Regions from separate parts of the Kitasatospora sp. NPDC127035 genome, predicted to be linked through region 1. Evidence: riboswitches for the same ligand, from Rfam matches in the RefSeq annotation. Region 1 holds a riboswitch; each other region holds the start of a gene.

What was found. Region 1 has a riboswitch for cobalamin ahead of ACFWIC_RS09870 (ABC transporter substrate-binding protein). Riboswitches for the same ligand answer to the same signal wherever they lie in the genome.
Region 2: another riboswitch for cobalamin. It lies ahead of ACFWIC_RS13150 (iron ABC transporter permease); the one in region 1 lies ahead of ACFWIC_RS09870 (ABC transporter substrate-binding protein).
Region 3: another riboswitch for cobalamin. It lies ahead of ACFWIC_RS21400 (prenyltransferase/squalene oxidase repeat-containing protein); the one in region 1 lies ahead of ACFWIC_RS09870 (ABC transporter substrate-binding protein).
Region 4: another riboswitch for cobalamin. It lies ahead of ACFWIC_RS22030 (cobalamin biosynthesis protein); the one in region 1 lies ahead of ACFWIC_RS09870 (ABC transporter substrate-binding protein).

What each region holds. Positions count from the first base shown of each region.
Region 1 covers NZ_JBHXDN010000011.1:65,422-68,853, reverse strand. The annotation lists gene ACFWIC_RS09875 (FecCD family ABC transporter permease) at 1-526, opposite strand, end outside; gene ACFWIC_RS09870 (ABC transporter substrate-binding protein) at 523-1,587, opposite strand; cobalamin riboswitch at 1,607-1,812, opposite strand; gene ACFWIC_RS09865 (WD40 repeat domain-containing protein) at 2,107-3,432, opposite strand, start outside.
Region 2 covers NZ_JBHXDN010000015.1:49,503-52,934, forward strand. The annotation lists gene ACFWIC_RS13145 (ABC transporter ATP-binding protein) at 1-311, opposite strand, end outside; gene ACFWIC_RS13150 (iron ABC transporter permease) at 308-1,405, opposite strand; cobalamin riboswitch at 1,507-1,643, opposite strand; gene sodN (superoxide dismutase, Ni) at 1,785-2,180, opposite strand; gene sodX (nickel-type superoxide dismutase maturation protease) at 2,450-2,833, shown strand; gene ACFWIC_RS13165 (CGNR zinc finger domain-containing protein) at 2,844-3,432, opposite strand, start outside.
Region 3 covers NZ_JBHXDN010000030.1:79,849-83,280, reverse strand. The annotation lists gene ACFWIC_RS21400 (prenyltransferase/squalene oxidase repeat-containing protein) at 1-1,698, opposite strand, end outside; cobalamin riboswitch at 1,856-2,009, opposite strand; cobalamin riboswitch at 2,082-2,158, shown strand; gene ACFWIC_RS21395 (hypothetical protein) at 2,288-3,432, shown strand, end outside.
Region 4 covers NZ_JBHXDN010000032.1:22,485-25,916, reverse strand. The annotation lists gene ACFWIC_RS22035 (alpha/beta hydrolase) at 1-938, opposite strand, end outside; cobalamin riboswitch at 1,203-1,334, shown strand; gene ACFWIC_RS22030 (cobalamin biosynthesis protein) at 1,433-2,401, shown strand; gene ACFWIC_RS22025 (cobyric acid synthase) at 2,398-3,432, shown strand, end outside.

The DNA of each region.
Region 1 (3,432 bases):
CGATGCCGGCGAGCACGGTCCGGGTGGTCGGCAGCGTCCGGGTGCGCGCACCGGCCAGGGCCAGCACGACGACGGCCGCGAGCAGGGCGCCGGCGAACGCCGCCGTCGCCACCGCGCCCGTTCCCACGGCGCCGGACACGCCGACCCCGAGGACGATCACGGTGACCGCGCCGGCGGCGGCTCCGTCCGAGATCCCGAGCAGGAAGGGATCGGCCAGGTCGTTCCCGGTCAGCGTCTGCAGCACGGCACCGCAGACCGCGAGACCGGCGCCGGTGGCAGCCGCTCCCAGAACCCGGGGCAGCCGCAACTGCCAGACGATCTGGTCGTCCAGCAGCGTCACGTGCGGGTCGCCCAGCCCGAGACGGCGCACCACGACGTCGATCACCGTCCGGACCGGCTCGTGGTGCGAGCCCACGGCCAGACCGAGGAGCACGGTGGCCAGGAGCAGGGCTGCGGCGACGGCCAGGGCCGCCGCCGTGCGGCCCGGACCGGTGAGCCGCACGGCGGGAGGGGACGTGGCGGTCATGATCCCGGGTGCAGTCGGCCCAGTCCCGCCGACACCCGGGCGGCACCGTCGGCGAGCAGCACACCGGGGGTCGACTCGGAGAACGGCACCACCACGAAGGCCTTGCGCTGCACGGCGGTGAGCTTGCTCAGCACCGGGTCGCCCTGCAGATAGTCGATCTTGGACTGGGCCGTGTCCCAGTCGGCGTCCGCGAGCACGATGGCGTCCGGGTCCGCGGCGACGACCTTCTCCCAGCTCACGTTCTGCCAGGCACCGGGCAGGTCTGCGAAGACGTTGCGGGCCCCCACGGCGTCGAGCACCAGCTGAGGCCCGCCGTGGCCGGAGCCGACGAACGGTGCCTTGGTGTCCGAGTCGAACCACAGGACCTTCAGGCCCTTGCCCGCGGCCGTCGCCGTGAACTGGGCCAGCTGCTGCTCCTGCTGCCGCTGGATCGCGGCGGACCGTTCCGTGACACCGAAGACCCTGGCGACGTCGTTCAGTTCGCCCCACATCGCCTGCCAGGTCGGCGGCGGCACCTGGCTCTTGTCCGAGCAGCCGAACGGGGACAGGTACGACGGGATGCCCTGGCCGCCCAGCTCGTCCCGGGTGCCCGCGACCTTGTCGGTGAACGCGCTGGAGTAGGAGGCGTACAGGAAGTCGGGCCGCGCCGCGAGGAGCTTCTCCTTCGTCGGGTAGTCCTTGGAGAGCACCGGCACGGAGTCGTAGGCCGCCTTCCACTTCTCCGGGACGGCATTGTCGAGATAGGCGGTACCGGCCATGCGGGACTCCAGGCCGAGGGCCAGGGCCACCTCGGTCGCACCCTGATTGAGCGTCACCAGCCGCTCGGGCGGCGCGCCGACCGTCACGGTGGTCCCGCAGTTGTTCACGGTGACCGGCCCGGCACTGCCGGCCGTCGCACTGGGCGTGTCGGGTGCGGGGGCGCCCGCGCAGGCGCCGAGCACACCGGTGAACAGGAAGGCCGCGACCGCGCGGCCGACGCGTACCGGACCTGTGGGACCTACGGCACCTACGGGACGTGCGGAACGTATGGAACGGAACGGGTACGGCAGAGCGCTGGGCACGTGTTCTCCAAAACCCTCGTGGAACATGTCGCGCCGTGGCCGGTCTCCTGGCTTCCGCATCGACACGCCGCAGCCGACCTTCCCGGGTGGCTCTTCCAGCCGACCCAGTGGCCCTGACCGCTGGCAGAGCCGGTCAGCGAGGGCCGCGGCACTCCGCGGCAACAGTGGCGAGGGCCGCACCGGACTCAGACCGGTTTCCCGAACACCATGGCCACTGCAAGGTATCAGGCGTGGTCAGGTCGGTGTCGGTCGGTACCTGGGGCGATCGTTCGGATGGTTCGTCGGCGAGCGCGCCCGGGTGGCCGAGAACGGTCGGTCGGCGTCGCCGATCAGTTTCCGGGGCTCGTGGTCGGCGTCGGCCCCGGTGCCCGGGGCGCTGCCCTTCGTCTCCCACCCGGCCTTCCGGGCCGCGTCCGGGATCGGCCGGCGGCCACCTGGCGGGACCGCTCGAACATGATCCGGGGGCCGGTCGGCATCACCGCCCGGCCCCCGGATCACGAGGCACACCTCAGGGAACGCCTACCCGAGACCGGCCTTCCGGATGCCGTCCAGCCGCTCCGTGTCCTCGCCGAGGGCACGCAGGATGAGGTAGGCGGGCTCGCCGGCACCGGGCGTGCTCCCGGCGGCCAACTCCTCGTAGAAGAGCGGGATCCCGCGCCGCACCGCGTCGCAGCACTCCTCCTCGATGTCGGGGTGGCCGGCCGCCGAGGCGCTGAGGTCGGCTTCACCCTCCACGCACGCCATCAGCAGGTCGAGCACCCGGTAGCGGGCCGGCGCCGACAGCTGCTCGTGCTCCAGTGCCAGGAGGAGCATCGAGGCCATCGGCAGGGAGGCCTCGGAGAGGAAGCCCTGGGACTCGACGTCGCCCACCAGCCCGTGTCCCGACGCCTCCTCGGGCGTCCGCGCGGCCATGAGCCGTGCGAAGTCCTCCGGGACGTGGCGGGCTCCCCGACGACAGGAGCACGCGATGCGGCTCCAGTCGTGGCGGGCGGCCTCCTGCTGCCAGGGGGCCGCCGGCGCACCGGGTGCTGCGCCCGTCTCCGACCGGGAACCGAGCCGGTGGGAGCGTGCCAGCAGCGCGCCCGTCCGGACGTCCCAGAGGCCCGCCTCGCCGTCGCCGTCCACGGCGACGAGTTGCGTGCCGTCGGCGACGAAGCGCAGCGCGAGCACCCATCCGTTGAGGTCGGTCAGCCGGTGGACGACCTCGGCGGTCGAGGTGTCCCAGATCCTGACGATCCGTTCGGTCCCGCCCGTGGCGACCCGTGCGGCGCGTGGGTCGAGCGCGGCGGCGACGACCGTCCCCCGGTGGTCGTGGAGGAGGGACCACGTCCCGAAGGTCGTCGGATCCCACAGCTGGGCGGACGTTCCGCCGGCTGCCAGGATCGCCTCCGCCCGGGTGGCGAAGGCGACCGACTGCAGCCTCGGTCCGTCCTTGAACACCAGGCGCGGCGGCTCCGGTGAGTGGACGTCGCCGAGGAACATCCGGCCGCTCGCCGTGCCCGCGGCGAACCGCTCACCGTCCGGACGGGCGGTCAACGACGTGACCTGCTTCCCGAACTGCTCGGGCAGCTCCAGGTCGATCCGCCGCCCCGGCGCGCCCGCCGTGGTGTTCCACACCCTGACGGACCCGTTCTCGTCGCCGGACAGGACCAGCCCGCCGGGGCCGGGGGCGACGGCGGTGACGCGACACCCGTGGTCCGAGTGGAGCGGCACGTGCCCACCGTGCTGCGACCACGTGTGGACTCCGCCGGCCTCGTCACCGATCACCAGGAGGTGGGCCGACCGGTCGTCGTCGAACGCGACGGCGGTGGCGTGCGCGGGGGTCTCGACCGAGGCCACCACGGC
Region 2 (3,432 bases), on a different contig from region 1:
TCGGCGGAGTGCTCCTGGGGCAGCGCGGCGACCCGCCGGGCGGCCTCGCGCGCGGTGAGCGCGTGCAGTTCCTCGCCGCCCAGCCGGACGGCCCCGGCGGCGGGCCGCAGCGCCCGGTAGACGCAGCGCAGCAGCGTGGACTTGCCGCTGCCGTTCGGTCCGACCAGGCCGACCACCTGCCCGGCGGCGGCGGTCAGGGTGACGTCGTGGACCAGCCGGAGGCCGGCCAGCTCGACCGAGACGCGGTCGACGGCGAGGTCCAGGGCGGGGTCCGCGGTGAGGTCGGGGACGGTCGTGCGGACGGCCCTCATCGGCCACCTCCGAAGGAGTAGCCGCGGCGGCGCATCAGCAGCAGGAAGCAGGGCACCCCGAGAGCCGCGGTGACCACCCCGACCGGAAGTTCGGCGGGGGCCAGCAGGGTGCGCGAGACGATGTCCACCCAGACCAGCAGCAGGGCCCCGGCGAGCGGCGCGATCAGCAGCACCCGGCGGTGGCCGGCGCCGACCAGCATCCGCACCACGTGCGGGACCATCAGCCCGACGAAGCCGATCGCGCCGCTGACCGCGACGACCGTGCCGGTGACGGCGGCGGTCACGACGAACAGTTCGCGGCGCAGCCGGTCCGGGTCGACTCCGAGCGAGGCGGCCGTCTCGTCGCCCATCGCGAGCGCGTCCAGCCGCCCGGCGGAGCAGATCAGGTGGGTCAGTCCGGCGAGCACGGTGACGGCGGCGATCGGCACCGAGCCCCAGGTGGCCCCGCCGAGGCTGCCGAGCAGCCACATCATGGCGGAGCGGGCGGCCTCGCCGCGGGCGGCGGCGAACACCATCAGCGCGGTGACGGCGGAGAAGCCGTAGGACATCGCGGTGCCGGTCAGCACCAGGCGCAGCGGGGTGAGGCCGTAGGCGGTACGGGCCGTCAGGTAGACGAGCACCATGGCGAGCAGGGCCGCGCCGAAGGCGGAGACGGAGAGCGCCCAGACGCCGAGCGAGGCGAAGGCGCCCAGCATGAGCACGGCGTTGGCGCCGACCGAGGCACCGGAGGAGATGCCGAGCACGAAGGGGTCGGCCAGCGCGTTGCGGACCATCGCCTGGACCGCGACCCCGGTGGCGGCCAGTCCGGCGCCGACCACGGCGGCGAGGACGGCACGCGGCAGCCGGATCTCCCAGACGATCGCGTAGGCGGCGGCCTCGTCGGCCTCCAGCCGGCCGCCGGTCAGGCCGGCGCCGAGCAGTCGCAGCACCCGGGCCCAGCCGAGTCCGGAGGAGCCCACCGCCACGGCGCAGACCAGCGAGAGCAGCAGGGCCGCGGCCAGGCCGGCGGCCAGCGGCGCGGTGGGTGTCCGGCGTGTCCCGGGCGCGGGCGGCGCGGCGGCCGGTATCGGGGGTGCGGTGGCGGTGGTGCTCACAAGCGGCGCGCCTTCGCCTCGGGCCGGGGCGGCGCGGGGCGGCACGTCCGGGCGGAGGGTACGCCGGGGCGGCATCCCCTCGCAGTCCACGGCGAGTTGTCGGGAGGTCGGCGCCCCGGGGCGGTCGGACTCACGGTGCGGGGCACCGTTCACCGTTGCGGGTCAGCGCCGGATTCGCACCGGCTTCCCCTCGGGACGCCCAGGCAGCATAACAAGCGCTCCGGTCAGGTAACCCTTACCGGGGCGGGCGCGGACGCGGACCGCCCGGGCAGGCCGCGGACGCGGGCCTGGGCGGCGGCGGGGCCCGACCCGCGGAGAACGCACGGCCGCCCCCGTCCGGCGGTGCGGACGGGGGCGGCCGAGGGGTGCTGACCGGGGGTCAGCCCTGCTTGGTCTCCCAGAAGATCTTGTCGACCTCGGCGATCAGGTCGAGCAGGGCCTGGCCGGTGGCCGGGTCGGTCGACGCCTTGGCTGCCGAGGCGGCCTTCAGGGTGTCGTTGATCAGCTGGTGCAGCTGCGGGTACTTCTCGAAGTGCGGGGCCTTGAAGTAGTCGCTCCAGAGCACCGAGATGTGGTGCTTGACGGCCTCCGCGCGCTGCTCCTTGATGATGACGGCGCGGGCGCGGAAGTGCGCGTCCTCGTTGGCCTGGTACTTCTCCTGAGTGGCCTTCACCGACTCGGCCTCGATCCGCGCCTGGGCGGGGTCGTACACGCCGCAGGGCAGGTCGCAGTGGGCGTGCGCGGTGGCACGCGGTGCAAACAGACGAGAGAACATGGGAGTCCTTCCTTAGATCGTCTTCCCGCGGCCGAGATTACCCCGCCGGTCGCGGGGTTTCGCGATCGGGCGGCGGGCCTAGGGCAAAAGGCCGAGCCGGAACCCGGCCAATCCGGACACCGGCGGGTGACGGTCCGTACGGCAGACTTGGGAGCCGAGGACGCGGGCGCGAGCCGGGAGGACGAGTCGTGGCACGGAGCGCGGAACCGGAGGACGGCACCCCGGGGGGCGGCGCGCCGTTCGGGCTGATCGACGTGGCGGGCGACTCGATGGTGCCGACGCTGCGGGAGGGGGACCAGCTGCTGGTCCGGTACGGAGCACGGATCAGGCCGGGCGCGGTGGTGGTGTTCCGTCACCCGTTCCAGCAGGACCTGCTGGTGGTCAAACGGGCCGACGCCCGGCGCCCCAAGGGCTGGTGGCTGCTCTCCGACAACCGGCCGGTCGACAGCGACAGCCGCAGCTACGGCGCGGTCCCGGACGAGCTGGTGCTCGGCCGGGTGCTGCTGCGGCTGCGCCCGCGCCCGGCCTGGCTGGCCCCCGGCCGCGGGCTGGAGCGCCTGCTGCTCTCCACCCCGCTGGCCCGGATCCCCGGCCTGGCCCGGCGCTGCGGCGTCTGGGTCCGCCCGGAGGAGATCCGGGGGAGCCGGGCGTAGGTCCGGGCCCTCAGCCCTGGCCGGCGGTGGCGGCCTCCTGGGCCTCCAGCCGCTTGCGGGCCCGGTAGGCGGCGACGTTGGCGCGGGTCGCGCAGCGGTCGGAGCAGTACCGCCGGGACCGGTTGGTCGAGGTGTCCAGGTAGGAGTTGCGGCAGGGTGCGGCCTGGCAGATGCCGAGCCGGTCGGCGCCCGTCTCGGTCAGGTGGACGGCCAGGCCCATGCAGGCGACGGCGCTGAAGTGCGCGGTGGCGGTGGGGGAGTTGTCGGCGAGGTGCAGGTGCCAGCGGGGCTGGCCGGCGGCGTCCAGGTAGTCGTGGCCGGAGACCAGCGGGCTGACCGGGAACTCCATGAGCAGGCTGTTCAGCAGGTCGACGCTGCGGAACTCGTCGCCCTCGGCGGCGGCCTCGAAGACTCCGCGCAGCCGGGTGCGGACGGCCCGCAGCCGGGGCAGGTCGGATTCGTCGGCGAGGTCGCGGGCCCGGGACGCGTCCGAGAACAGTCCGCGCACCGCATCCACCGAGGTCAGCGAGTCGGTGCCGCGCTCGGGCTCCTCGGTGTTCACCAGCCGGACGGCCAGATCGGCGTACGAGGCGAGCTCC
Region 3 (3,432 bases), on a different contig from region 1:
CTGGTCGAGGAAGTCGACGATCCGGCGCAGGGCCGCGTCGTTCGCACCCGTGGCGGCGAGCGCGAAGGCGCCGTCGATGGTGAGGCCGAAGTCCGCGAAGGTCGGGAACGCCTCGTAGTAGTGGCCGTCGATCAGGTTGGCCGGGGCGGTGAGGTAGGAGCTGCCCCGGGCCAGGTCGGGGGCCCGGCCGGCGGGCGTGGTCGGCGGGGTGGTGGTGGCACCGTTCGGGTTGTGGCGGACGGTGGTCAGATCGGTTCCGGTCAGGGCCAGGACGGCCTGCTCGGTGGCGGCCGCGTCGGCCTCGGCGGTCGACTCGTCGGGGCCGAAGCCGCCGTCCTCGCCCTGGCGGGCGGCCAGCCAGGCCTTGGCGGTGGCCTGTTTGGCCCCCTGCCCGACGGCCTTCAGCGTCTGGGCCGCGGCGGCGGTGCTCGTGGTGTCGCCGGCGGCGCCGACGTAGGGGGCGTAGGAGCCGTCGGCCTGCTGGCTCGCGGCGAGCTGGTCCGCGGCCTTCTTCGCGGTGGGCTCGAAGCCGGCCGCCGGGCGCAGGGCGAGGACGGCGAGGCCGGTGGCCACCGGGTCGGACTCGCAGTGGCCGCCGGCCACGATCATCGAGCCGGCGATGCCTCCGTCGGCGCACTGCAGGACCGTGAAGCGGGCGAGCGTCGCGGCGGGCGGCGTGACCCCGGCGCGCTGCAGGGCGATCACGGCCCACGCCTGCACCCAGGGCGAGGCCGCACCGTGGAAGTCCCCGGCCGCGGTGCACTCCCCGTTCTCGCCGGCCGCGACGCACACGTGGTCGGTGAGCGCGGCGATCAGGTCGCGGCCGCCGAAGTCCCGGGGGTTGCCGTCGGTGCTCTCGGCGACCAGGGCCAGCAGCGCGGCGGCCTTGGAGTCGGGCTTGCCGCTCGGCCCGTCCGGGTACAGGAAGGCGTCGGTGTGGGCGGCGAGGTAGGCGACGACCTTGCGCAGGGCCGGGTCCTGGGTCCCGGCGGCGGCCAGGGCTGTCGCGGTGAGGGCGGTCCGGGGGAAGTCGGCCCCCTCGAAGGCCCAGTTCCCCATGTACTCGCCGTTGACGAGGCGGCCCGCCAGCCAGGCCGCCGCGGCGGCGGGGTCTCCCGCGGGCGGCGGGAGGGTCGGGCTCGGGGACGCCGACGGCGACGCGGAGGCGGACGGCGACGGACCGGTGTTCCTGGCCCGGACGGAGTCCGGGGTGAAGGAGGGCGCTCCGCTCGTCCCGCCGATGTCGGTGCCGCCGTACACCCAGGCCTCGACCTCGCCGGGCTTGGGCTTCTGCGTGCCGGCGCCGTAGCGGCTGTAGGACCAGGTCGCCTGGCCGGGCTCGGCGATCCAGTAGGACCAGTACGCCGTCGCCTGGGGGGTGTTGACGCAGGGTTCCTCGGCGACGGTGGGGTACTGGGTGCCGTTGCCGAAGGCGCCGTTACCGAGCCGGCAGATGAAGGCGGGGCCGTCGTGCTCGGTGCCGGTGGTGGTGAAGCCCGCGTTGTGCAGCAGGTTCATCCCGGTCGTGGGGTGGGCGTCGCAGCCGCGGACGACTCCGCCGCCCCAGTGGCCGAAGTCGACGGCGACGATCGCTCCGGTGGTGGCGGTGCACTCCTCGATCGGGTCCGCGGCGGCCCTGCCGGGGTGTCCGAGCAGGACCGTGCCGCCGGCGGCGATCGCGACGGCACCGGTGGCCACCAGGGACGTGAACCCCCGGGCTCTGTGACTCGTACGACTGCTGCTGGCCCTCACCGGCGACTCCCTGATCAGTCGTCGGGATGCCACAGCGCAGCCGACGGCCTCCTTCGCGCGGGGCCGTTCTGACCGCGTCGTAGTCCACGACGACGCAAGCACTCCTGGAACAAGGCCCCGGCGCAGGCATTCCGGCTCACCAGCCCGGGGTGGGGCGGGTCTACGGTTGCGGGTCAGCGCCGGAATCGGACCGGCTTCCCCTGACTGCCGAGGATGAAAAAGCATTTCATCAGACCACGCTCGCGGAGTCGGCGTCAACGAAGCGTCATGTCTCCTTTCCCACCTCGTGACTGCCCCGCCGGTGCGGTAGCGTCCGCGGTGGCCGAGCGGGGGAATCCGGTGTGAATCCGGGGCTGACGCGCAGCGGTGTGGGGCGGTGACCGTGCCGGCCCGAGCCCGAATGCCCGCCCGGCCGCGCAGCATCAGCGAAAGCCAGCCCACGCGATCCGGGCGGCGGCCGCCCCAGCCGCCGCGCGCCCGACCGGGCACCGGGGCCGGGGCCGGATCGGCGCCCGCCACACCAAGGAGCCGTTCCGTGCCCGTTCCCGCCTCCTCGCGCTTCGCCTCCTCACGCGCCGCCTCCTCACGCGCCGCCTCCGCGGTGACCGTCTCGCTGGCCGCCGGCGCCCTCGTGCTGTCGGCCGTCCCCGCCCACGCGACCGCGACCCCGGCCCAGATAGCCACCTCGAAGAGCACCGGCGTCACCTACCTGAAGTCCCTCCAGGCCGCGGACGGGAGCTACGTCACCGGCGGCGGGCTCTCCAACGAGTGGGCGTTCAGCGCGCTGGCCGCCGCCGGTACGGCCGCGGCGGACGTGACCCCCGGGGGCGACGCCACCAAGAACGCCCGGCTCGTCTACCGCAACCAGCTCGCCGCCGCCACCTGGCCGGGCGCCTCGCCGGTCGTCACCGACTACGAGCGCGGCGCCCTCAACGCGTACGCCGCGGGGATCGACCCCGCGCGCGTCGGGCCGGGCCGCAACCTCGTCGCGGACCTGGTCGCCTACTGGCAGACCGCCGAGCCCGGCTACTACGGCCCCTCCGCCAACTTCAACGGCACGGTCTTCGGGCTGCTCGCCCTCGGCGGCGCCAGGACCCAGGGCGGCGGGCAGCGCGTCCCGCAGGCCCTGCTGGACGCCTCGGTCGCGACCGTGCGCGCCAACCAGCACACCGACGGCGGCTGGAACTACAGCAAGGCCGCCGGCGACCCCGTCGCGCTCGGCCAGGGCAGCGACATCGACATGACCGGCGCCGCCATGGCCTCGCTGTGCAGCGGCGGCGTCCCCAACACCGACTCCGCCGTCGTCGCGGCCAAGAACTTCCTGAAGGGCAAGCTCGTCGCCTCCGGCGCCTTCCACTCGATGTGGGGCGCCAACACCGACTCCAACGGCTGGGCCGTGTCCGGCCTCAACGCCTGCGGGATCAACGCGCAGGGCGTCGACTTCACCAGCGGCACCGGCAAGACCCCGATCGACTTCCTGATCGCCCAGCAGTTCAAGCCCGGCGGCGGCTTCAAGTACCTGCCCACCGACACCACCCCGTCCCCCTACGCCTCCGTGGACGGCCTGCGCGCCGTGGCCGGCGGCGGGTTCACCGCCACCCCGCCCGCGCCGACGGCGGCCGGTGAGCCCGCCTGGGCCGCCACCACCGGCTTCACCTCCGGCACCGCCGCCCGGCTCGC
Region 4 (3,432 bases), on a different contig from region 1:
ACCAGGGTGGGGACCCGCAGGTCGGTGCCGTCGGCGAGGCGCGCGAAGTCGGCCAGATCCAGGCCGGTGCGTCCCTCGGCGGCGAGCGCGCCCAGTTCGGCGGCCACGCCCCGGTAGCCGGCCCGGGCCGCACCGCGCCGCGCGCCGGCCGGCCAGTCCAGCACCGGCGAGTCCAGGATCAGGCTGCTGATCGAGCCTGCCCAGCCGGAGCGGGCGGCGGCCTGCAGGGCCGTGGTGGCGCCGAGCGACCAGCCGTAGAGGACGACCTTGCCGGCGCCGCTGTCCAGCGCGCGCCGGATCGCCGCCTCGACGTCGCGCCACTCGGTCTCGCCGAAGTGGCCGAGGCCGTCCGGGGAGGCCGGCGCACCCGCGTCGCCCCGGTAGCTGACGGCGAGCACCGGCAGGGCCAGCCGCCGGAGCAGCGGGAGCACCGGGAGAGCCTGGGAGCGGTCGGCGCCGGGGCCGTGCACCAGGATCACCCAGGTGCCCCGCGCGCCGTCCAGCCGCCAGGCGGGCAGCGCACCCAGCTCGCCCTCGACGGCGGTCTCGGTGAACGGGATCCCGAGCGCGGTCGTCGGGTCCCCGAGATGGACCCGGGGGGTGAAGCGGACCTCGGTACCGGGCGTGAGGGTGCCCCGGTCCGCCCGGAGCAGGCGGCGGGTGACGCCCTTCCCGTCGCTGTGCAGGACCTCGCCGACGACCGCGTGCCCGTCCTCTCCCCACTCCACGGCCCAGCGGCCGGGGCGTTCGCTCTCCGGGCCGCGGGTGAAGCCGACCCGCCCCGCGCCGAGGGTCAGGACCTGCACCGGGCCGGACCTCGCCCGGGCCGCGACGGCCGGGTGGACCATCCGCTCGGACGCCCGCCGGCCGATCACCAGCACGGCCGCCCCCGTACCGACGGCGGCGGCGGCCACGGTGGCCGCGATTCCCCAACGCATACTCGCTCCCCGCAGTTAAGTCCCGGTGCCGGAGGGTGTTCTGGCCCCAGTCCACTAGCGGCGGCGGCCGGTGGCCAGTAGGACACGGCCGTCCGTGTCAGATCGGGAGCAACGTCACACCGGGGCGAGAGCCTCCGGGGCGGGCCCGCGCGGGGCCGGCGCGGGGGCCGCGCGAGGACCGGCGGTGTGACCGAACGCTCCGTGACCTCGGTTGACTCCCGGTTCGGGGGCGTGATGGGATCCTTCAGCCATACGGAGGCAAGCAGAGGAAGCCGGTGCGAGTCCGGCGCGGTCCCGCCACTGTCACCGGGGAGCACGTCCGGACAATGCCACGGCGAGCCGTCAGAAGCCGCTGGAAGGCCCGGGCGTGCGTCCGACCCGGAAGCCAGGAGACTCTCGCCCCCGGTACGTCGATCCAGGGCGCGGACCCTGAGTGAGGACACCCACGCGATGCAGCCTGCCCCGGCCGCGACGACCCGCCACCGCACCCCGCCGTGCGTCCGCTGACCCGCGCCGCCGCGTTCGCCGCGGGCGCAGTCGCCGGATACCTCGCCGACACCCGGCTCGGCGATCCTCGCCGCGGCCACCCGGTCGCCGTCTTCGGCACCGCCGCGAACCGGCTGGAACGGCGGATCTGGCGCGACGACCGCGCCACCGGCACCGCCTACACCGCGCTCTGCGTGGGCACCGTCGCGGCCGGCGCCGTGGCCGCCGACCGGCTGCTCGGCCGCCGGCCGCTCGGGCGGGCCGCCCTGGCCGCCGCCGCGACCTGGACCGTGCTCGGCGGCACCTCGCTGACCCGGGAGGCCCGGACCATCGGCCGCTCGCTCGCCGCGGGCGACCTGACGGCGGCCCGGGAGCGGCTGCCGCACCTGTGCGGCCGCGACCCGAGCACCCTGGACGAGGCCCAGCTGGCCCGCGCGGTGGTCGAGTCGGTCGCCGAGAACACCGCCGACGCCGTGGTCAACGCGCTGGTCTGGGGCGGGCTCGCGGGCACACCGGGCCTGCTGGCGTTCCGCGCCGTCAACACCCTGGACGCGATGGTCGGCCACCGCTCGCCCCGGTACGCCCGGTTCGGCTGGGCCTCCGCGCGGCTGGACGACGTGGCCGGCTGGCCGGGCGCCCGGCTGACCGCGCTGCTGACCGTCGCCGCCGCGCCCGAACCGCGCACCGCCTGGCGGGTCTGGCGGCGGGACGGCTCCGCACACCCCAGCCCGAACGCGGGCCAGGCCGAATCGGCCTTCGCCGGTGCGGTCGGCGTCCGCCTGGGCGGGACGCTCCGGTACGGCGACCGCGTCGAGCACCGGCCGGTGCTCGGCGAGGGGCTCCGGCCGGTCGGGGTGGACGACATCGAGCGGGCCTGCGTGCTCTCCCGACGGGTGGGCGCGCTGGCGCTGGGTACGACGGTCGCCGGGCATCTGCTGCTCCGGGCGGCCCTGAGCAGGAGAAGGGGTGGGGCATGAGCAACGCACTGCTGGTCGCCGGGACGACCTCGGACGCCGGGAAGAGCGTGGTCACCGCCGGCATCTGCCGCTGGCTGGCCCGTCAGGGCGTCCGCGTCGCGCCGTTCAAGGCGCAGAACATGTCGCTGAACTCCTTCGTCACCGCGGACGGCGCCGAGATCGGCCGCGCGCAGGCGATGCAGGCGCAGGCCGCCCGGGTGGAGCCCGAGGCGGCCATGAACCCGGTGCTGCTCAAGCCCGGCGCGAACGGCCGCAGCCAGGTCGTGCTGCTCGGCCGGGCGGTCGCCGAGGTCGGCGCGCTGGACTACCGCGACCGCAAGCCGGTGCTGCTGGAGCGGGCCCTGGAGTGCCTCGCGGACCTGCGCCGCCGGTACGACGTGGTGATCTGCGAGGGCGCCGGCTCGCCCGCCGAGATCAACCTGCGGGACCGGGACATCGCCAACATGGGCCTGGCCACCGCCGCCGGGCTGCCGGTCGTCGTGGTCGGGGACATCGACCGGGGCGGGGTGTTCGCGGCGATGTACGGGACGCTGGCGCTGCTCTCGGCCGAGGACCAGCGGCACGTGGCCGGCTGGTTCGTCAACAAGTTCCGCGGCGACGCGCGGCTGCTCGCCCCCGGGCTGGAGATGCTCCGCGAGCTGACCGGCCGCCCGGTGCTGGGCACCCTGCCGATGCTGCCCGACCTCTGGCTGGACGCCGAGGACTCGCTCGACCTGTCCACCGTGGTCGACCGCACGGCCGGCCGCGGGCCGCTCGGCGCGGACGTGCTGCGGGTGACCGTGGTGCGCTTCCCCCGGCTGTCGAACTTCACCGACCTGGACGCGCTGGCCCAGGAGCCCGGGGTGCTGGTCCGCTGGGCCACCCGGCCCGAGGAGCTGGCCGACGCCGACCTCGTCGTGCTCCCCGGCACCCGGGCCACCGTCGCGGACCTCGCCTGGCTGCGCGAGCGCGGCCTGGAGACGGCGCTGAAGGCGCGGGCGGCGCAGGGCCGTCCCGTCCTCGGCGTCTGCGGCGGCTACCAGATGCTGGCG